One region of the Paenibacillus sp. 203 genome, then DNA from elsewhere that is predicted to be linked to it. Evidence: riboswitches for the same ligand, from Rfam matches in the RefSeq annotation. Region 1 holds a riboswitch; each other region holds the start of a gene.
What was found. Region 1 has a riboswitch for cobalamin ahead of WA407_RS00905 (ABC transporter substrate-binding protein). Riboswitches for the same ligand answer to the same signal wherever they lie in the genome.
Positions count from the first base shown of each region.

Region 1 (5,174 bases):
CCAGACGGTTCAAAAGATCCACTTGAAGAGGATCATGAGGAGCGACCCATGGAGCCAATAACCCAAGCAGCACGATCAGACCAAACAGTACGCCTCCTGCCAGCAAGCTCCCTTGAAAGGAAAGCCGTATCTTTTTCATTTTCAGCTTCCCCCTTAACGCAAACGCAGCCTCGGATCTATCGCCGTCTGGACCACATCCACCAAACACTGAACTCCTACAATTAAAAATACGGCGAAAATAACATACCCCTGAATCACCGGATAATCTCGCTGTGTAATTGCATCTATAAAATACTTGCCCAACCCCGGCCATGAAAAAATGGTCTCTACGATGACATTACCTGCCAGCATAAATGATAGATTGGTACCTAGCAGTGTAATTATAGGCAGAACCGCATGCTTAAATATCTCAAAAAACAGGATATGCATACGGGAAAAGCCTCGAGCCTTCGCTGCTTTCACAAAATTCCGGTCACCCAGCTCCAGCATTTGAGCGCGCAGTACACGGGCTTGCACAGCTCCCAAACCTGCACCAAGAGTCAGCGCTGGGAGCACTAGATGTGTCCAGTCCTCTCTTCCCATGGATGGGAGCCAGCCCAAGCGAACGGAGAATAGATAGATCAACAGAAACCCAAGCCAAAAAGAGGGGATCGACGATCCCAGCAGGGCAAACAGCCTGCCCAGGCGATCCAGTGGACCGCTGATTTTTAGCGAGGCAGCCAGTCCCAACCCCAGCGTAAGCACCGTCATGACGGCAAAGCCCGCAGCAGCTAGCTCCACAGTAGCAGGCAGTCTGTTCCACAGTTCGGCTAGCACGGATTCCTTGGATACATACGAGGTGCCCCAATGCCCTGTGAACACATCCCGCAGCCAGTTCACATATTGAATATGAAACGGTTCGTTTAAGCCCAGTTCCTGCCGTAGCGTCGTCAACGCTTCCTCAGAGGCAGGGACATTATGCGCGGTGAGCAAAATGGTAGCAGGGTCACCAGGAGCCAGCCTCATCAGTACAAAAGTCAGCGTGGATACAACGAATACAATGATGAGCAGCTGCGCCACACGTTCCAGTATAAAACGAATCATAGGATACGCCGCTCGTTATTCCGCAATATCGGATTGCGCTGTAATGTAGTAATACTCGATCGGATGGGGTGTAAAACCCTCCACCCCTTTTTTCACACCAAACACATTGTCAGGATGCACAATGAACGACTGTGGCAAATCCGTATTGATGATATCCAGCGCTTGTAGTGTCACAGCATTACGCTGCGCTGTATCCTTCGCCAGCTTCAAGCTGTTAAGAATACTCTCCAGCGGTTTGGAACTATAACGGCTTACATTGGCTTCGCTTTGCGAAGAATAAAACATGTCCATAAAATATTGTGGCTCTCCTGTATGAGCAGTAAGCATACTGTACATAGCAAAATCCCAATCGTTTTTGGTCAACGCCTCGTCGATATTTTCCACCTTGCGAATCTTGACCTGAATTCCCTCTTTCAGCAATTGGCTTTGGATGACCTCAGCCATAACAGAGAGCTCAGGACGCTGAGGAAAAGTCAGCAGCGTAACCTCGAACGGCTTGCCTTGCTTAGTCCATGTCCCTTGGGCGTCCTTCTGCCAGCCATCCTTCGTTAACAGCTGATCCGCCGTTCCGTCCAGCGCTTTACGCTCAACTTTACCGAAGGGAAGAATGCTCGGGAACGGACTGCTTGCTTCCGTACCGAAGCCCCTCATGACGGCGCTCACAATCGATGTGCGTGGAATCAGGCTGTCCACCACCTTACGGTTCGCCGCATCCTTGAATACTGGGGATTCCATATTGTACACGAGCATATGGGTGCGCAAGGAGGGAGCCGACAGCACTTGTAGCCTGTCGTTCTTTTTCAGTACCTCTGCGTTATCAACCGGAATATCCGTCGCTACGTCCACCTCGCCGGATTGCAGCGCCATCAGGCGCGAATTCCCGTCCGTAATGAACTTCATCGTCGCTTCAGCCAATCGTGCCTTCTCGCCCCAATATCCGTCATAACGCTCTACGACCAAGGATTGGTCCTTGTTGAACGCTTTGATTTTAAAGGCGCCTGTCATCGCTGGGTAGCTCTGCTCATCCTTCATCGATGCCACATTCAGTACAATCGTCGATGGATCAGCTAGATTGGACACCAACGCCGCATTCGGCTGGTTTGTCGTAATCTTTAAGGCCAGCGGGCCGCTTACATCAATGGACTTCACATTCAGTAAATCCTTCGCCAGATGGCTTTTCTCGATAGAGCGTAGCAAAGATGCTTTTACACTTGCTGCATCCATACTTTTTCCATTATGAAAAGTGACTTTATCCTGCAAGCTGAACGTCCAAACTGTAGGACTATCCTGCTTCCACTCCTTTGCCAGCCAAGCCACAGGCTCCAGCTTTTCATTCAAACGTACCAGTGTCTCACCTGCACCGGATCGCATCACATCCCAGCTATTATCTCCGTGCGGATCAACACCTGACGGTTTCCATGTATACGCCATTACCAGCTTTTTACCTGTCGCTGTTTGTTGTGCTGACGCGTTCTCATCTTTGCCGGAGCTATTCGACGTCTTATTGCTAGTACATCCCGAAAGAGCCATAACTGCCAGCAGCAGCATCACCCCTGTACATATCAACCATGAGCGCCTGCTATGATTGCTAATCATTCGATGAATCCCCCTCTATCTTGTAAAATCATATAAACCTAACGCAAAACGCGAAAAAAGCATTCCGGACCACTTGATCAGCAGTCAGAAATGCTCCATTATAAAATGTCAAAACTCACCTCGAAGCCAACTCTAATAATATAGAAGGGATCAGATCGGTTTCAGACATTCCGTATGCAGCACGCCTAACCACCTCCCCAGCAATCCCGTGGGTCTAACAGTGATGTCAAAACAGGCAGGTCTCCTGACTCCAGGCGTATCTTTCAGGCCTTCCCGGTTCTTCACAGTTCCAGTGGCTGTTCTGAAAGCTCCAGTAGTATCCTACTGATGCCTGTATACAGTGGCGGGTCCGTGTCGGGATCTACCGAACTTCCCTTTTAAGTGAACACGCTCAACAACTATCCACATGGTCTCAATAAAACCCCATACACAGAGTCGTCCGGCTCACACCTGTTTTCTTCTATTATTTCTTTTCATTACGATTTAGGATTATCTTATTTTGTTGTCACAAGCTTGTCAATAAATGCTGTATAATAATTCAAATTTGAATGATATGGCGAGAATGAAGGTAATGGCTATTCATTGCGTGCACGAAATGAACGTGCTAAAATTAGGTATAGAGATAACCTTTGTGTCCGTATACTAAAAAGAGTCTTCGCCGCGCCAACGGCAAAGACTCTTAGGACTTGAAAGGCTGTGGATCACCACGGCGCGCTAAATACTTAGCTAAACCCACCGTTAGGCGCCTAACCTAATTACGCGGTGGGTTTTCGCTTGTCCGAAATTTCCGACGTAGCCAGCGATAAAGTTTACGAATACTAAACACCAGGCTTAGTAACGTAACCATCCAACGCAACACATCGTAGCACGACACAAGGTTCACCATCGGCTTCACCCCCTTTCGGGAAGCTGCACCGTGGTCCGAAAACATCCACCACTATTCAAAATCCATAATTTAGATTATACCATGCCCCTTCCTACCACTCTAGCAAATTCTTCTAGCTCATAAACTGGAAAACACACCAAATTAGAGCTACCCATTTCATCCCGCAGCTTTATCTATATGTCCCCAGGCGGCAAGGGTATCTACTATCTGGATAACTCCATGCCAAAAAGCCGGAAAAGAGGCATACGTCCTCTCTCCGGCTATCTTTATTTATTCCTAATCATCAAACCTTCTGTGGAACCTCCGAAACCGTCACGCTTTTGACCGATTCCCCTTGTTTTCTCGTCAAAACAATGTTCAAGACAATCGCAGTAATCGAACCCGAAACGATCCCATTTTGCAGCAGCATTTTGGCAAAGCTCGGCAGCTGGTCGAACATTTGTGGCAGAACGGCAGAGCCTAGGCCCACGGCAATACTGCATGCTGCGATCAGCAGATTGCTTTCCTTCCGCAGATCCACTTCTGACAAAATAGACATGCCTGATGCAGCAACCGAGCCAAACATGACGATCATCGCCCCGCCTAGCACAGCGTTAGGAATCACTGTCGTTAAGGCAGCCAGCTTAGGCAGCAAACCGAGAACAACCATGATCCCGCCCGCAGCAAAAATAACGTTCCGCGATTTGACGCGTGTGAGTGAGATCAGACCAACATTTTGCGAGAAAGCTGTATAAGGAAACGCATTAAAAATACCCCCAAGCATAATCGCAAGTCCTTCGGAACGCAGACCATTGACGATCTGCTTCTGTTCCACCTTCTGATCAATCGCTTTGCCTACTGCCAGATAAACGCCTGTAGACTCAACCATACTGACAATATTGACGATAATCATCGTACAAACTGCCATCATGCTAAACTCTGGCTTACCAAAATAAAACGGCTGCGCGACACTCACCCATGAGGCCTCCGCCACGGGTGCAAAATGCACCATTCCCATTCCATAAGCAACCACCGTACCCGCGAACAGACCAATAAGCACGGAAATCGAGCGCAAAAAGCCTTTTGCCAACCGATTCACAAGCAGAATAACCAGTAGTGTAACTAACGCCAACAGCAAATTACGTGGCTGTCCAAAATCCGAGCTGCCCTGGCCCCCTGCTACATTGTTCATCGCCACCGGAATAAGAGATAGACCGATAATCGTAACGACCGAACCCGTAACAACCGTCGGGAAAAAGCGTAGCAGCTTGCCATACAACGGTGCCGCTAATACCACAAATATACCGGACAAAATGATAGCACCGTACGCTGTCGCTAAATTTGAGGTCGAAGCAATCGCGATAATGGGCCCTACTGCCGTAAACGTACAGCCTAAAATGACAGGCAGTCTACTACCGAAAAAGCGTGTGCCCATAATCTGTAATAACGTAGCAATCCCGCAAGTGAACAAATCGGCAGCCACCAAATAAGCCATCTGGGCTGGCGTCAGGTGCAATGCTCCCCCTACAATTAGAGGTACAGCAATTGCTCCAGCGTACATGGCCATGACATGCTGAAAGCCCAGCGCGAATAACTTTTGTTTACTTAACATCCCACATTCTCCTTAACG
Region 1 is NZ_JAXCHD010000001.1:192,236-197,409, reverse strand. Features, by position in the region: gene WA407_RS00915 (ABC transporter permease) at 1-139, opposite strand, end outside; gene nikB (nickel ABC transporter permease) at 154-1,083, opposite strand; gene WA407_RS00905 (ABC transporter substrate-binding protein) at 1,099-2,679, opposite strand; cobalamin riboswitch at 2,897-3,100, opposite strand; gene WA407_RS00900 (nucleobase:cation symporter-2 family protein) at 3,849-5,156, opposite strand; gene WA407_RS00895 (xanthine phosphoribosyltransferase) at 5,150-5,174, opposite strand, start outside.

Region 2 (5,174 bases), on a different contig from region 1:
CACGATTGCTTCCAAAGGACTAAAGGATGCAGGAATGGCAGTATATCGAGCGTTGCAGGCGGATGACCTGGCTGCGGCACGGCGGGAGCTAGGCATGATTGTCGGGCGGGATACGCAACAGCTTGATGAACCTGAGATTGTACGCGGTACGGTTGAAACGGTCGCTGAAAATATCGTGGATGCGATTATTTCCCCGCTTTTTTATGCCCTGATCGGGGGAGCACCCTTGGCGCTGGCTTATCGTGCTGTGAATACGCTAGATTCCATGGTTGGCTATAAAAATGAAAAGTATCTGCATTTAGGCTGGGCTTCAGCACGTCTGGATGATGTGGCTAACTACATTCCGGCACGCCTGACAGCGGCAATGCTTGTGGTAGCGGCGTGGATATACAAGCGAGATGCTGCTAGAAGCTGGCGCACAGTCAAGCGAGATGCTCGTCTGCACCCAAGCCCGAACAGTGGCTTCCCGGAATCAGCTGTTGCTGGAGCACTGGGGATTCGTCTTGGAGGCTATAATGTGTATCATGGCGTACGCTCTTTTCGTGCATACATGGGCGATTGGATACGACCGCTAGAGTCGAAAGATATACGGTATACAATCCAGCTGATGTTCGCCGTGTCCAGTATGTTCGTAGGATTGTGTTTGTTAGGAGCCGCAGGTTGTTTTGCCTTGGGATGGGTGCGGTGAGGGTGAGGCGTGACACACTGAATAATGATCGAGCAGGAAGTGACATGATCTTGAAACAAGATATAGCAGCAAAAAGGACGGTAGAATACGTACAAAGTCCGAACTCACAGGAGGATAAGGTGCCGTATGATGCTAAAGAAGATCTGCATTGGGACATGGAGCTCGTGTTAGTTCGTCACGGCACAACCTTATGGAATAAGGAACGTCGATATATGGGACACTCCGACTTAGGTTTGCTACCAGGAGCAGAACAAGAATTAAAGCCTTTGCAAGAAGAATTGCAGGGGCAGTCCTTTGCTCGAATCTATTGCAGCGATTTAATGCGATGTTGCCAGACCTTGCAGATCATTGTGCCGGAGTCAGAATTGACGTCTGGAGGTTCCCTATCCACTATGTCTCCTATGATGGAACCACGTCTGCGAGAGCTTCATTTTGGCGAGTGGGATGGAAAAACGTATGACATGCTCAAGGATGTGTCATTGTATCGCGCTTGGATTGATGAGCCGCAACGGATAACCCCTCCTGGAGGAGAGTCTTGGACAGATTTTGTGAATCGTTTGCGGAAATTTCTTGACTCTCTGTATGAATGGCGTGTTGCTATGGAAGTTCGACCCATGGATTTGACTGCTGGGCCGCTCTCTGTTTTGGTCGTTACGCATGGTGGCGTAATTCGTCAGTTAGCTTGTATGCTGATACCGGGCCATGATTTTTGGAGTCTGAATCCGAAGCCGGGAGAAGCATTTAGGATTCAATTGAGGCTGGCAGGACCGCACAATTACATAGCCGAAATGCTCCCTCATTAGGTTAGACACCAGTGGATAAAGAGGCTGTTTGGGTTGTAAGCCGCCTCATTTTAACCTATAATCATCAAGTAAAAGAACGGCTTGACTACCACTACATCAAATATCCAGCAGACGAGGTCGGCGCAGTGTGATGAAACTATGGTTTCCCTTGCCTGCGCTGTTAAAAGGGAAGTCGGTGTAAGTCCGGCGCGGTCCCGCCACTGTAAATGGAAGCATGCCCGTTAGTCCTGCTTTATGTGCTACTAAGCATATGAAGGAATTTCAGGACATGCATCTTACCATAAGTCAGGATACCTGCCCGTCCGCCTGTCACCATAATCCTTCGAGGAAAGGATGACGTGTTCGCAGTGACTGTCCGTGCGGAAAGAAGCTGCCGCCTGCGCACGATCTGCGCTAACGTGACCCCTGTGTCCTGATATAAGGATGCGGGGGTTTTTTGATAGGAAAAGAAGGCTGGATTTAGAAGATATCTGATGATGCTCAAGTAACGCTCTTAACGATTTTTTTATGAAGGGGTGCAAATCATGGCAGGAAAAAAAATAAAGGTTTGGACAACAGGTTTATTGGTTCTGATTTTGGCAGTTGTGCTGAGTGCATGTGGCGCTAATGGGAAAAATGCTGAAAATAAAGAGAATCAGACTTCTGCACAGCAGCCGGGAAAGACCGTAACCGCACAAGAGCCTCCGGGCAAAACAGTTTACCCACTCACAGTTAAGGATGCAACAGGACAGGAATTTACATTCAAAAAAGCGCCGGATAAAATCGTTTCCGTCTCCCCGGCAGAAACCGAGGCGCTGTTCGCCATCGGACTGGATAAGGAAATAGTTGGCGTCTCCGACTACTCTGATTACCCGGAAGCAGCTACGAAAAAGCCTAAAGTAGGCGGTATTATGAAACCGAACGAAGAGGCGATCATTGCTGCTAACTCGGAAGTCGTTTTTGCAGGGATATCACTTAGTGAACAGGCTACGACCAAGCTGCGCGACATGGGAATTATGATTTTTAAAACGGAACCGAAGACAGTTGAAGATGTCATAGCTAACATCGAATTGTATGGAAAAATCACCGATCATCAGAAAGAAGCGAGAGCGGTGACTGACAAGATGAGAGCAGATGTAGCGGAAGTGAAAGAAGGAGTTAAAAATATCGGTAAAGGGCAGAAGCTGCGGGTATACGTCGAGTTTTCACCAGGCTGGACAGTTGGTAAAGGCGAGTTTATGGACGAGCTGATTACGTTGGCGGGCGGCGAAAATGTAGGTGCCACGCAGAAGGGGTGGTACCAAATTAGTGAAGAAAATATTATTGCTGCGAACCCTGACGTGATTTTGTACAGCAAAAGTGTCAAGGACGACAAAACTGGCCAAACGCTCGGCGAAATCATTAAAGCTCGCAGTGGATGGGATCAAATATCGGCTGTTCGCCACAACCGGGTGTTTGCCGTGGATGATAATTTGATCAGTCGTCCGGGTCCACGCGTAACGGAAGGTCTCAAGGAAGTGGCCAAGGGCGTGTATCCTGAAATTTTCAAATGAACCGTAAACTGATCGGCTTTGGAGGGACAGGTCTTGTCCTGCTGTTGCTGACGCTGCTGCTCTGTCTTGGCATCGGCTCGGCCAAGCTTCCGGTCAGCCAGATCACGGGCATTCTGGTTAACCACCTTCCGTGGTTAGGCGATACGTTTACACCGGATTGGAATACATCCTCAGAGCAGATTATTTTGAAGGTCAGATTGCCACGAGTGTTACTGGGAATGTTGGTAGGAGCAGCGCTGGCGCTGGCGGGAGCCGGATTTCAGGGTGTGCTGCGTAATCCTTTGGCTGATCCGTATACACTGGGGGTATCCTCGGGGGCTTCGGTAGGAGCGGCAGTACTGATCTATTGGGGCCTTCAATTTTCATTTGTTGGCATATGGACGCTGCCGCTAGTGGCATTTACGACCGGAATGCTGACGCTGTGGATGGTGCTGACGTTGGCACGGGAAGGTGGAAAAATTCCGACACAAAGTCTCATTTTGTCGGGTGTGGTGATGCAATCCTTTCTGGGAGCGGTTGTTTCCTTTCTGACAGCCATGTCGAAGGAGACGGTCAATGAAATATTGTACTGGACGATGGGAAGTCTTAGTCTGCGCGGTTGGTCATATACAGGAATCCTTTTACCTTATGTGGTCATAGGACTGGTATTTCTATGGAACCGGGCACGGGTGCTGAATATTTTGGCTTTGGGTGAACGTCAGGCGGCTCACATGGGAGTTCATGTAGATGCGACGAAGCTATCTGTCCTGATCATTTCCACGCTGCTGACAGCTGCCGCTGTCTCGGTATGTGGAGTGATTGGCTTTGTGGGACTTGTTGTACCGCATATCATTCGTCTGGTGACAGGTCCTGATTACCGGATGATTGTTCCATTATCTGCGCTCGGTGGAGCCATTTTTATGGCTTGGGCAGATACGGCGGCTCGCACGTTGTTAGCCCCCACGGAAATTCCTCTGGGCGTGATGACGGCCTTTGTTGGGGCACCGTTCTTCGCATATCTCCTGTATCGGAACAAGAAGCTGCGCAGGGGGGAACTGCTGTGACAGAACAAAGTGAATCACAGAAAGTGCGTGATCGGGCATTAGAGGTAGCGGGTCTGACACGTGCCTATGGAGAGTTCCATGCGTTAAAGAATATAAGCTGGAGCGTCGACGAAGGAACTTGGTGGGGGATTATTGGTCCGAACGGCAGTGGAAAATCGACCTTGCTGCATCTGCTTTCGGGTGTAGATCAGCCAACTTCGGGAAACGTTCATATCTATGGCAAAAAGGTCGGTAGCTACAGCAGAAAAGAGCTTTCCCGACTCATAGCCGTACTCCAACAGGAAGGGCTTCCTCCGGTGGGATACACCGTCAGGGAAGTCGTAGAAATGGGACGTTTTCCTCATCAGGACTGGTTAGGCAGGGAAAAGGGTGTTGATGTGGAGGCGATCACAGATCGCGTGCTGGAGCGATTAGGTCTTACCACGTTGGCGGACAGAGCATTGGACCGCTTGAGTGGGGGACAGCGACAGCGTGTAGCTTTGGCAAAAGTAATGGTGCAGGAGCCACGAATATTGCTGCTGGACGAGCCTACGACCTATCTGGACTTGCGCTATCAGCTTGAATTTATGGAACTGCTGGCAGATTGGCGCCAAGAAACGGGTGTGACGATCATTGCGGTCTTGCATGATCTTAACTTGACAGCCCAATTTTGCGAAGATTTGCTTGTACTCAAGGATGGAATGGTTGAAGGATTGGGAGCTTCATCGAAGTTATTAACCGAGGATCGGATTCGACGAGTATACGGTGTTGAGCCTGTGATGCTTCCGCATCCTGATAGCGGTGTGCCGCAGCTCTTGCTGCGCAGAAGTGCTTCGGATACAGCAGATTAAATAAACGATGAAACACACTTAAAAAGAGCAGGGAGTGGAAGATATGAACAACAAGCTGCGTCAGCTGATCGATAGCATTGCCCAGCCGGATGGGGTGGCGGCCTCGGCAGCTTCAGCCCATTTGGACCAATTAACAAAGCCACCGGGAAGTCTTGGAAAGTTGGAAAGTGTGGCCATCAAGCTAGCAGGAATTACAGGAGTGGACAAGCCTGAATTTGATCTTAAAACGGTTATGGTCATGGCTGCGGATCACGGGGTGTGTGAAGAGGGAGTCAGTG
Region 2 is NZ_JAXCHD010000004.1:379,537-384,710, forward strand. Features, by position in the region: gene cbiB (adenosylcobinamide-phosphate synthase CbiB) at 1-688, shown strand, start outside; gene WA407_RS11180 (histidine phosphatase family protein) at 733-1,491, shown strand; cobalamin riboswitch at 1,614-1,807, shown strand; gene WA407_RS11185 (ABC transporter substrate-binding protein) at 2,016-3,023, shown strand; gene WA407_RS11190 (FecCD family ABC transporter permease) at 3,020-4,066, shown strand; gene WA407_RS11195 (ABC transporter ATP-binding protein) at 4,063-4,896, shown strand; gene cobT (nicotinate-nucleotide--dimethylbenzimidazole phosphoribosyltransferase) at 4,940-5,174, shown strand, end outside.
Region 2: linked by a shared signal. The riboswitch ahead of WA407_RS11185 (ABC transporter substrate-binding protein) and the one ahead of WA407_RS00905 (ABC transporter substrate-binding protein) in region 1 are both predicted to bind cobalamin.

Region 3 (5,174 bases), 210 kb from region 1:
GATCGGGTTCATCGGGCTGGCTGAGTGCATGAAGGCACTATACGGGAAACATCACGGGGAGGATGATTTCGTATACCGCGAGGCACAGCGAATCATCACTTCCATGCGCGTGTATTGCGATCGAATGAGTGAGTACCACAATTTAAATATTACATTGTTCGCTACGCCTGCCGAAGGTCTGTCGGGCAAGTTCACATTGCTGGATCAACGTGATTTCGGGATTATTCCTGAGGTAAATGATCGAGAATATTACACGAATTCTTTTCATATTCCCGTGTATTACACGCTCCCGGCTGCTCGTAAAATCAGCTTGGAAGCTCCGTTCCATAACCTATGCAACGCTGGTGCGATTTCATACATTGAGCTGGACGGTAATGCGCGGAATAACCCGGATGCGTTTCTTAAAATTGTTCAGTATGCGCTGCATCAGAACATCGGCTACTTCTCCATCAACCATCCGGTGGATCGTTGTACGGAATGTGGTTATGAAGGGATTATCGGGACAAGCTGCCCCCAATGTGGCACAGATGAGGAGCACACACACTTTCAGCGCTTACGTCGGGTAACCGGATATCTGACAGGAGATTATACCGTTCGCTTTAATGCCGCAAAACAGGCAGAAGTTCGAGACCGGGTGAAACATAAGTGAATTTGTGTGGCTACATTCCGGAATCTCTGAACGAAGGATACGGCCTGCGCACCGTCGTGTTCATTAGCGGTTGCCGTCATGCCTGTCCTGGATGCTTTAATCCAGAGTCATGGAGCTTCCGTGCAGGCGAGCCATTCACCCCCCAACGACAACAGGAGGTCATTCGTGACATCATGGAAAATCCGTTGTTGGACGGACTGACTCTCTGCGGGGGAGACCCGTTTTTCTCAGCAGCAGAATGCTCGCAATTTGTGCGTGACTTCCGCGAGGCCTGTCCCGACCGAACCGTGTGGGCTTACACTGGCTTTGTCTATGAAGATCTACTCACAGATCCGGAGCGACAGGAACTGGCGCTTTTGTGCGATGTGATTGTGGATGGTCGTTTTGTAGAACAGCAAAAGGACCTGACCCTTCCCTTCCGGGGCAGTCGCAACCAGCGTCTGGTAGATGTGAAAGCCAGTATTCAGGCAGGCTATACCGTTTCATTGACATAAGGCGATGCTTACCCAGCAAGCAAGATGCTATATCTAATCTAAGACAAGCCCCCATCATGGGTAAGGCTTGTCTTTTTTTCATATAGCTAACAGATTCCATTGGAGTTTCTATTGCGCATCCTGTAAGTTTCACTTATGATGGTGAACAAGTATACGAGTGCATAATTATTCGTCATACCTTAACCGCATAGCTTGGAGATAGGTGTCTGTTCTATTCAGATCAGGCTTAAAAGGGAAGCCGGTGCAAATCCGGCACGGTCCCGCCACTGTAAACGGGGAACTTTCAGCTGTTCATATATCCACTGGTCCACAGACCGGGAAGGAATGCTGAGCGTCATGATCCGTAAGTCAGGAGACCTGCCTATTTTAACAACATCGCAAGTACCTACGGAAGATAGGGAGGTGTTAAGAGCAGTCGCCGTATTTTTGATTTTTTAATCACGGAGGCATTCTTTCCCCTACTTATTTTTAACCTTGGGGGGAAGAATGCCTTTTTTGGTACGTAAAAATAAAACAGCTACCCGCTAGGAGGAAAAGTACATGTCCATTATTGAATGGCCTGAATTGTCCGGCTTAATTAGCAGTAATCTGGGATATCCGCGTATCGGCGAAAATCGGGAATGGAAGAAAGCACTGGAACGCTTCTGGAACGGCAGCATTAACGAAAGCGAACTGCAGACGGAAATGAAAAAATTACGGTTGGAGCATCTGAGCAAGCAACGCGATAAGGGGATTGATCGCATTCCTGTCGGAGACTTCTCCTATTACGATCACATGCTGGATACATCTGTGATGTTCGGTCTAGTACCTGAACGGTTCAACTATCGTCCCGCAGGTCCGATTCCTCTGTCCGTGTACTTCGGGATCGCTCGCGGTCAGAAGGGAGCAACCGCCAGTGAAATGACCAAATGGATGAATACCAATTATCACTACATCGTTCCCGAATTGGCAAATGCAGTCCCGGTATTCACTGAAAATAAACCCTTACAGGCTTATCGTGAAGCAAAACAGGAACTAGGCATTGAGGGTAAACCGGTTCTCATCGGCCCTTATTCATTCGTTACCCTTTCCAAAGGCTATGATCGTAAGGAGCTTGCCTCTATTATAAGAACCTTCCTGCCTTTATACACCCGTGTCCTGTCTGAGCTAGCAGCAGAAGGTGTTCAGTGGGTACAAATCGATGAACCTGTCCTGACCACCTCATTCCCAGTAGAGGATCTGGACATTATTCAAGAAGTCTATGAAGCTTTGACCCAAGCTGCGCCCTCCTTAAATATAATGCTGCAAACCTACTTTGGCAGCCTAGATCATTATGAGCGTCTGTCCGCACTTCCGGTACAGGGGCTGGGTCTTGATTTTGTGTATGATGGTGGCGAAAATCTTCAGCATATATTGCAGCATGGCTTTCCTAAAGGAAAAACGCTGGGCGCTGGTGTCATTGACGGACGCAATATATGGCGCAGCGACCTGAACGCTGTAGCTGCACTGCTGGGTCAGTTAGCAGAACAGACCACTGCCGAGCAGCTTATCGTACAGCCATCATGCAGTCTGCTGCATGTGCCAGTCAGCCTGGAGGCAGAGCACAAGCTGGACAAGGAGCTGGTGCAAGCGCTGGCCTTTGCTGATGAAAAGCTAGAGGAAATCGCCATCCTGACAGCTGCACTTGGCAAACACGATCCATCCGCACTCACCAAGCTTGGACAAAGTGCAGATGCGGTAGCCCGTTTCAACAGTTCAGCGGCACGCGTACAGACAACTGCCGATCTGGCCGACCTGTTGGCCAAAGAGCCTCTGTCACGCAGCGTTCCTTTCGCCGAGCGTCGTGAGATTCAGCAAAATAAGCTGAAGTTGCCTCCACTGCCTACGACGACCATTGGTAGCTTCCCGCAGACCGCCGAGATCCGCAAGGCCCGCCTGCACTATCGCAAAGGAGAATGGTCTGCCGAGCAATATCGAACGTTCATCCAACAGCAAATTAAGGAATGGATTGATATCCAAGAGGACATTGGCATTGACGTGCTTGTACATGGGGAATTTGAGCGGACCGACATGGTTGAATTTTTTGGCGAAAAGCTGAACGGCTTTGCTTTTACGCAAAACGGATGGGTGCAGTCCTACGGCTCCCGCTGTGTCAAACCGCCGATTATATACGGAGACGTTTCCTTCGATCAGCCCATGACCGTGGAAGAAACGGCATTCGCCCAATCGTTAACTTCCAAGCCTGTTAAGGGAATGCTTACGGGTCCTGTTACCATTTTGAACTGGTCTTTCGAACGTAATGACATTCCACGTAGTCAAGTTGCTTTACAGTTGGCTCTGGCATTACGGGCAGAGGTAGAGGCACTGGAACAAGCGGGCATCGGCATGATTCAGGTCGATGAGCCTGCAATTCGTGAAGGGCTTCCGCTGAAAAAAGAACAGCAGCAAGCCTATCTGGATTGGGCGGTTCAAGCCTTCCTTGTGACCACGGCCACCGTAGAGCCAGCGACCCAAATCCATACGCATATGTGCTATTCCGAATTTCAGCATATGATTCAGTCCATCTCCGATATGGATGCCGACGTTATATCTATTGAAACCTCGCGAAGCCACGGAGAACTGATTGTCAGCTTTGAAGATCAGGTATACAACAAAGGCATCGGTCTGGGCGTGTACGATATCCACAGCCCGCGCATCCCCGATGTATCTGAAATGCTAAGCATGATCCAGCGTGCCTTGCGCGTACTGCCATCAGATTTGTTCTGGGTTAATCCGGATTGTGGTCTGAAAACCCGCACCAAAGAGGAATCTGTCGCCGCCTTGCGACAAATGGTACAAGCGGCTCAAGCAGCCCGGGCTGCATTGGCTGTATCTAACTAATTTTTTTATCGTATCCAATCGCGCCATCATTTTCGCCTTATCCTATTCCCCTTTCCGACCTTTTTGCTAAAAGCCAGGAAGGGGATTTATTCTAGATCATATAATGTATATACGCCTTGAATATGCTCCATTTTCATCTGCTTCATATGTACGCCTAAGCCATGTTCTCGATCCCAGGAGCAACTAAAATTCAAATACAGTTCATCCTTTGCCGATGAGTCGGAAATCAGTATAGACATAAGCTGTATTCGATCCAACAATTGTTCCGGCCGCTCCACATAAGGCGCATATTCATCTGGGTCCTCTCCCCATGTACTGTAAGCATTCCGGTACTCTTCCACTATGCCAGCATAATGATGGTGTATGGACTCCAACACTTGAGGATGAATAGTTGACGAATATTCCATATACTGCTCCCATGTCTTTTTTTGCAACTGTGTAGGTTCTTCTATAGTCTGTGCCTGTTCTTCGGAGTCGGCTCCCACGATAAATTCGACTTCTACTTCCGAGGGCTGCCCGCAAAAATCAACATGTACTACACCACGCAGAACAATCTCCTCAGATACATCCCAAGACTCATCATCGTGTTCCAGTTCCATATACCAGTGTTTCCAATCCACCCTTTACCACCTCTTCATAAAAAGTAATCTTTAACCCTATTGAATACTTTACAATCTATCATTTTAATGAATGAAATTAAAGCGGCATCTTATTTGGGCTTCCAGCCAGATTTCGAGGAATTTCCAAGTGAAACTACTTTTTTCTACAACATTCGCTATTCGATAAAGCCTTCAAGAAAGAAAATATACCCATTTCGGCAAAAATATTTTATTATTAAAAATTTAGTACCTTGCATTAATCAGTACATGATGTTAAATTATACCTGACTACTGTTCTATAATTAGTACCCGTGACAAATTATACACAAACACACGTTTCTTCCCCTTATTCCGAACGACACCTATGAATCATTGATAACATCCAGGAAGGGAGCACCGCTCGTGAATGTGAACATCCAATTCAAAAAAGGGGTACTGGAACTGTGCGTTCTAGTTCTAATTGGACGCAGAGACCGTTATGGCTACGAGTTGGCTCAAGCCGTCTCCCGTCATATTGAAGTAGCTGAGGGAGCCCTATATCCACTGCTTCGCCGTCTGGTATCAGAAGGATAC
Region 3 is NZ_JAXCHD010000001.1:400,464-405,637, reverse strand. Features, by position in the region: gene WA407_RS01870 (anaerobic ribonucleoside triphosphate reductase) at 1-649, shown strand, start outside; gene nrdG (anaerobic ribonucleoside-triphosphate reductase activating protein) at 646-1,143, shown strand; cobalamin riboswitch at 1,327-1,522, shown strand; gene metE (5-methyltetrahydropteroyltriglutamate--homocysteine S-methyltransferase) at 1,684-4,002, shown strand; gene WA407_RS01855 (DUF6985 domain-containing protein) at 4,089-4,622, opposite strand; gene WA407_RS01850 (PadR family transcriptional regulator) at 5,004-5,174, shown strand, end outside.
Region 3: linked by a shared signal. The riboswitch ahead of metE (5-methyltetrahydropteroyltriglutamate--homocysteine S-methyltransferase) and the one ahead of WA407_RS00905 (ABC transporter substrate-binding protein) in region 1 are both predicted to bind cobalamin.

Region 4 (5,174 bases), 240 kb from region 1:
TTATTACGGATCTGGTGGAGGTGGTGCTTTTGCCGCTGACTCCGATTGTGGTCACTTCTCTTATTGTGCTGTTGACTCTGGTATTTATGGCTAAAGGTGGAATAAGCACCATCGTGAATATGACCGAGAATTTTATACCGCTGTTGATTGTGACGCTGTTGACTATGCCTCTTTTTTTTGGGCGTAATATGGATTTTTCGATGCTGAGACCCTACTTACATCCAGAAGTAGAGGGAGTAATCAAGGGGAGTTGGCGCATGCTGGGTTATATGGCCGATATTATGATAGTCCCCTTTGTGATTTCTGGGAAGAGCTATAATGGGCGTAGTGCGTGGTTTGGGCATTTGCTCGGAACCGCTTTTCTGACCATGCTGGTGCTGCTATCCGAGTTGGTTATTGGTGTTCCTATCTTGTCACGGCTATTTTATCCATCGTATGAACTGGTGCGTCAATTGCAGCTAACAGACTTTCTGGATCGGTTCGATTTGTTCGTGGCAGTACTGACCGTACCGACCTTTCTTACGAAGATTGGGGTTGATCTGTACGTTACCAGTTTGGCGGTAAAACGGATGTTTGCCCAAGCCTGGGGGAGCCTGATGGTTTGGCCCGTAGGTTTGTTAGGCTATGTCTGTTCGTTTATGCTGTTCTCCAACATTGTGCAAATTTATGAGTTCAGCCGGGAGTGGACCGCGGTAATAATCATTTTTTTTGTACTTATGCCCTTGGTGCTATGGATGTTGCTCCGACCCAAATCTAAAGAAAAAGACGACGGTGAGCATTCATCTAGTGGGGAGCGGGATAGTAGTAGTCAGAAAGAAAGCCAGCATGGAGGCAGAACAGAACACGGCCGCTTATAAGATTACTGTATTCATCGGAAAAGTAATTCTTATTTGTCTTTTACCCCTCTGATTGTATACTTGGTAGAAAGAAATACGACTTCTACAAGGGAGGCAACAGAATGGCACAACGCATGGCAGGTAAGAGAGTCGCTCTTGCGGGTCCCCGTAAAGCAGAAGAAATGGCGCTGCTAGTTGTGAAGATGGGGGGTGAGCCAGTACAACGTCCGGCTCAGGGCACGGTTTTTCTGGATGATATCGAGCTGCGCAACGCTGTTGTATCGTGGGTGAAGAACCCTCCGGACTGGTACATCTTCACGACAGGTATGGGGCTGGATGCCTTGTTCGATATGGCAGAGGATATGGGCGTGGCTGAGCAGATTATGGAGCTTCTACAATCTTCCAACATTGCAGCGCGGGGCTACAAGACGGTCAATGGACTCAAAAAGCGTGGCTTTACGCCAGTAGTACGAGACGAGGACGGAAGTTTGATCGGATTGACAGGAGCTTTCGCCCCATACGATCTGAAGGGGAAAGAAGTATTGTTGCAACTGCATGGCGATCCAGCCCCACGGTTGGTAAAATGGCTGGACGAGCAGGGGGCAGTGACCCGCCAGGTACTTCCTTATAAGCATATCCCACCTGAGGAAGCAAAATTGCAGGCGTTACTGGAGGATGTTATCCATCGTAATGTTGATGCTGTTACGTTCACGAGTGGTCCGCAAATCCGATTTTTAGCCCAATATGCGAGAGAGCAAAATCGAATCGAGGATTTACTGGAAGCTTTCCGCGAGGATGTGATTGCTGTATCAGTAGGGAAGGTGACTGCGCAGTCCATTGTGGAAGAGGGGATTGAACGAGTCGTGTTTCCAACCGAAGAGCGCATGGGCGCGATGATGGTGGAGCTTGGCAAATATTTTGAGCATAACGATTCGGTGCATGGCTGTGGTCTGAAGATCGTGAATGGTCATTGAAATGAGATAGAATTATAAATATAGTATGCTAAAAATGAACTTATATTTTTGGATAAAGCGTAAAATAAAGATAAGGGCCTGCGAGGTCTTTATCTTTTTTTTATTGGACATGCATCGACAAAGATTTTTGTTATAGCGAAAATATTTAGCTAATATAATGAATAAGTTTCGATGCATGATACTTAGGACAGGAGCTGAGACGTTAATGAATTCTATTTGTGTATTTGCCGGGTCCAGACCTGGACATTCATCGGTATATGTTGAAGCGGCAGGCAAGCTGGGAGAAGCCATGGCTCGCCATCATATCCGTCTGATCTACGGTGGCTCCAGTAGGGGGCTGATGGGTCAGGTTGCGGATGGCATGCTGGCGGGTGACGGTCAGGTCACTGGCATTATGCCCACCCTGTTATTTGATGCAGAGATCATTCATCGGGGAGTTACCGAATTTATTGAAGTAGCGAGCATGCATGAGCGTAAAGCGGCAATGAGCGAGATGGCCGATGCGTTTATAGCCCTTCCGGGTGGCTTGGGAACCTTTGAGGAGCTGTTCGAGGTATTGTGCTGGGCTCAAATCGGCATTCATCGCAAGCCGATTGGGCTGCTGAATGTGAATGGATATTTTGACCCGTTAGTAGAAATGGTGCGCCATAGCGTGCAAGAGGGGTTTACCGGGGCTGAGCATCCAGCGTTATTAAGTATCTCTGCGGACCCGGATGAATTGCTACATATGTTAAAAAATAAAGCAGAGAACTTGAAATAAAGCGTTTTTCGTGCTTGCACAACTGATTGAGGCAAGGTTATGATAAGACCCATAATCAAATAGCGGACAGACAAGGTGCCTTTGCGGTTGAGCAAAGGGTAACAGGGAATCGGGTGCAAATCCCGAGCGGTCCCGCCACTGTAAGGAAGAGGATTTTTTTAAATGGTCACTCGTGAAAAACGGGGAAGACGAAAGAATCTGTTGATGCCAAGCCAGGAGACCTACCTTGATCTGTATGCACCGTTAACCTTCGCGGAGAGGATGGGTGTACGAAATCAGGAAATCAGGCACACGTTGCTTTTTCCATGTTGGTTAGAGGTTTGCGTGGATATGAACGTGCAGCAGCGTTTGAAGCGTAAACAGACAGGTGGAAAACAACGGCAGGCTGGAGGAAGACAAATAGTGTCTTCTTACGCTGTTTGTTCGTCTGATGAGAGATACGTACATAGAAACCCCATCCGGGCAGGATGGGGTTTTTTGAGTTACAGGATGTCCATAAATCATTGAAATAGATAGGATAGCTGCCCTGAAAAGGATGAATAGGAGGAGCACGATGAGCCCATTAGGAAAATTGTTGGTGATTGGATTTGGACCAGGAGATATGGAACATATCACAAAACGGGCGCTGGATGCGCTGGCCGAAAGTGAGGTCATTATCGGCTACAATACCTACGTTGATTTGATCCGTCCGTTGTTGAACGGACAGGAGATTGTACGCACAGGGATGACAGAGGAAGTGAGCCGTGCGCAGGAGGCGGTTCGCCAAGCAGAGATGGGCAAGAAGGTAGCTGTCATTTCCAGTGGAGATGCAGGAGTCTATGGTATGGCAGGGCTGGTGTACGAAGTGCTGATGCAAAAAGGCTGGCGACGCGAGGACGGGGTTGAGGTAGAAGTCGTGCCAGGGATCTCTGCTATTCAGTCCTGTGCTTCACTGTTGGGCGCGCCAGTTATGCATGATGCTTGCACGATCAGTCTGAGTGATCATCTGACCCCATGGGAAACGATTGTGAAGCGCGTAGAAGCAGCGGCTTCTGCCGATTTTGTGATTGCATTATATAATCCGCGCAGTGGCCGACGTACCCGCCAGATTGTGGAGACGCAGTCCATTTTGCTGCGTTACCGCGATCCGCAAACTCCAGTTGGGTTGGTGAAAAGTGCTTATCGTGAACGTCAGCAAGTTATTGTCACGACGCTGGAAGATATGCTGAATCATGACATCGGGATGCTGACAACTGTAATCATCGGTAATTCCTCGACAACGGTGTATGACGGCTTGATCGTGACTCCGCGCGGATATCAGCGCAAATACACGCTGGATGCGACCGAGCAAGCGCTCAAGCCGCATCAGCGTCTCCGTACGGAAGCGGAGCCGTGGTCGCTGGGCGCGCAAGAGGCCGCACCGCAGGCAGGCGCAGCCCCGACTACGCTCGCTGGTCCCTCCGCGAGCGGCGCTGCGATTGCGACGCAGGCACGCCCGCAAGCGATGGCTGCCGTGCAGGCAACGACCGCTGTGCAAACCGGCGCAGCAACCCCGGCATCGCTGGCGGCAGAGGCACTAAGCCGCCTCGCTGTTGGCGGCAAGCTGCCTGACGCAGCCAACGCTCGCTGGAGCGGGCAAGCGCCTACCGCCGAGAGCACCGCAAGAACGTCAGCGGTGGCCGGAGCGGGGGCTACGGCCGGGATGGCGACAGGCGGCTTTGGCAAGCCTGCGCTGTTTGAGGTGGGCGTTTCCCCGGGTGTGGGAAACAAGAAGTTCACCGCTCGCCAGATGGCAATGCTCGCCGAGGTAGCGGGTGATGACGGCGAGCTGGAGTACACGCCGGATCATCAGATCGTGCTGCGTGTGCCGTGCGCAGACCCCGAGGAACTGGTCGGACGACTGCGGGATGAACGATTCATTGTCATGCCGATCGGCGATGTGTTTAAGGTGAAGGCGTGCGACTTCTGCAATATGGAGAAGGATGACGCTGTGCCTGTGGCTGAACATCTACAGGTTGTACTTGGCGGATTACAGGCACCCAAGGAAACGAGCATTGCTTTGAACGGATGCGGTATGGCCTGCTATGGAGCGGTGCTGGAGGATATTGGCATCGTCTATCGCAAGGGAGGATACGACCTCTTCCTTGGTGGCAAAAAATTCGGGCGCAATGCTCATGCCGCTCAGCCCGTAGCGGAAGGGATTCCGGGTGATCAAATTACTGACATTGTGGAGAACGTCATCGCTGAATATAAGGAAAAAGGGCATCCGAATGAGCGTTTTCATAAATTTTTTAAACGTGTAGGTGTCGTTGCGGGTTTCCGGCATGAAGATGCACCAGCAACGGTAGAAGTGAATGCGGTTTGTGGTGATTAATGGACTGAAGGCCTGATGAACTGGATACAAGCATATATATAAAATAGGGCGTCATGCAGGCTATCCCTATTAAAGAGGAGGAAAAAACAGCAGTGGATGCAATATTGTTAGTTGGACATGGAAGTCGGGACCCGGAGGGGAACCAGGAACTGCTGGAATTTGCACAGGCAGTGGCAGACCGGGTACCGGATATGTGCGTGGAAACCTGTTTCTTGGAGTTGACACGTCCCAGCATTGCTGATGGGATGCAA
Region 4 is NZ_JAXCHD010000001.1:427,733-432,906, forward strand. Features, by position in the region: gene WA407_RS01985 (GerAB/ArcD/ProY family transporter) at 1-857, shown strand, start outside; gene WA407_RS01990 (uroporphyrinogen-III synthase) at 959-1,810, shown strand; gene WA407_RS01995 (TIGR00730 family Rossman fold protein) at 2,016-2,570, shown strand; cobalamin riboswitch at 2,628-2,813, shown strand; gene cobJ (precorrin-3B C(17)-methyltransferase) at 3,124-4,923, shown strand; gene WA407_RS02005 (sirohydrochlorin chelatase) at 5,016-5,174, shown strand, end outside.
Region 4: linked by a shared signal. The riboswitch ahead of cobJ (precorrin-3B C(17)-methyltransferase) and the one ahead of WA407_RS00905 (ABC transporter substrate-binding protein) in region 1 are both predicted to bind cobalamin.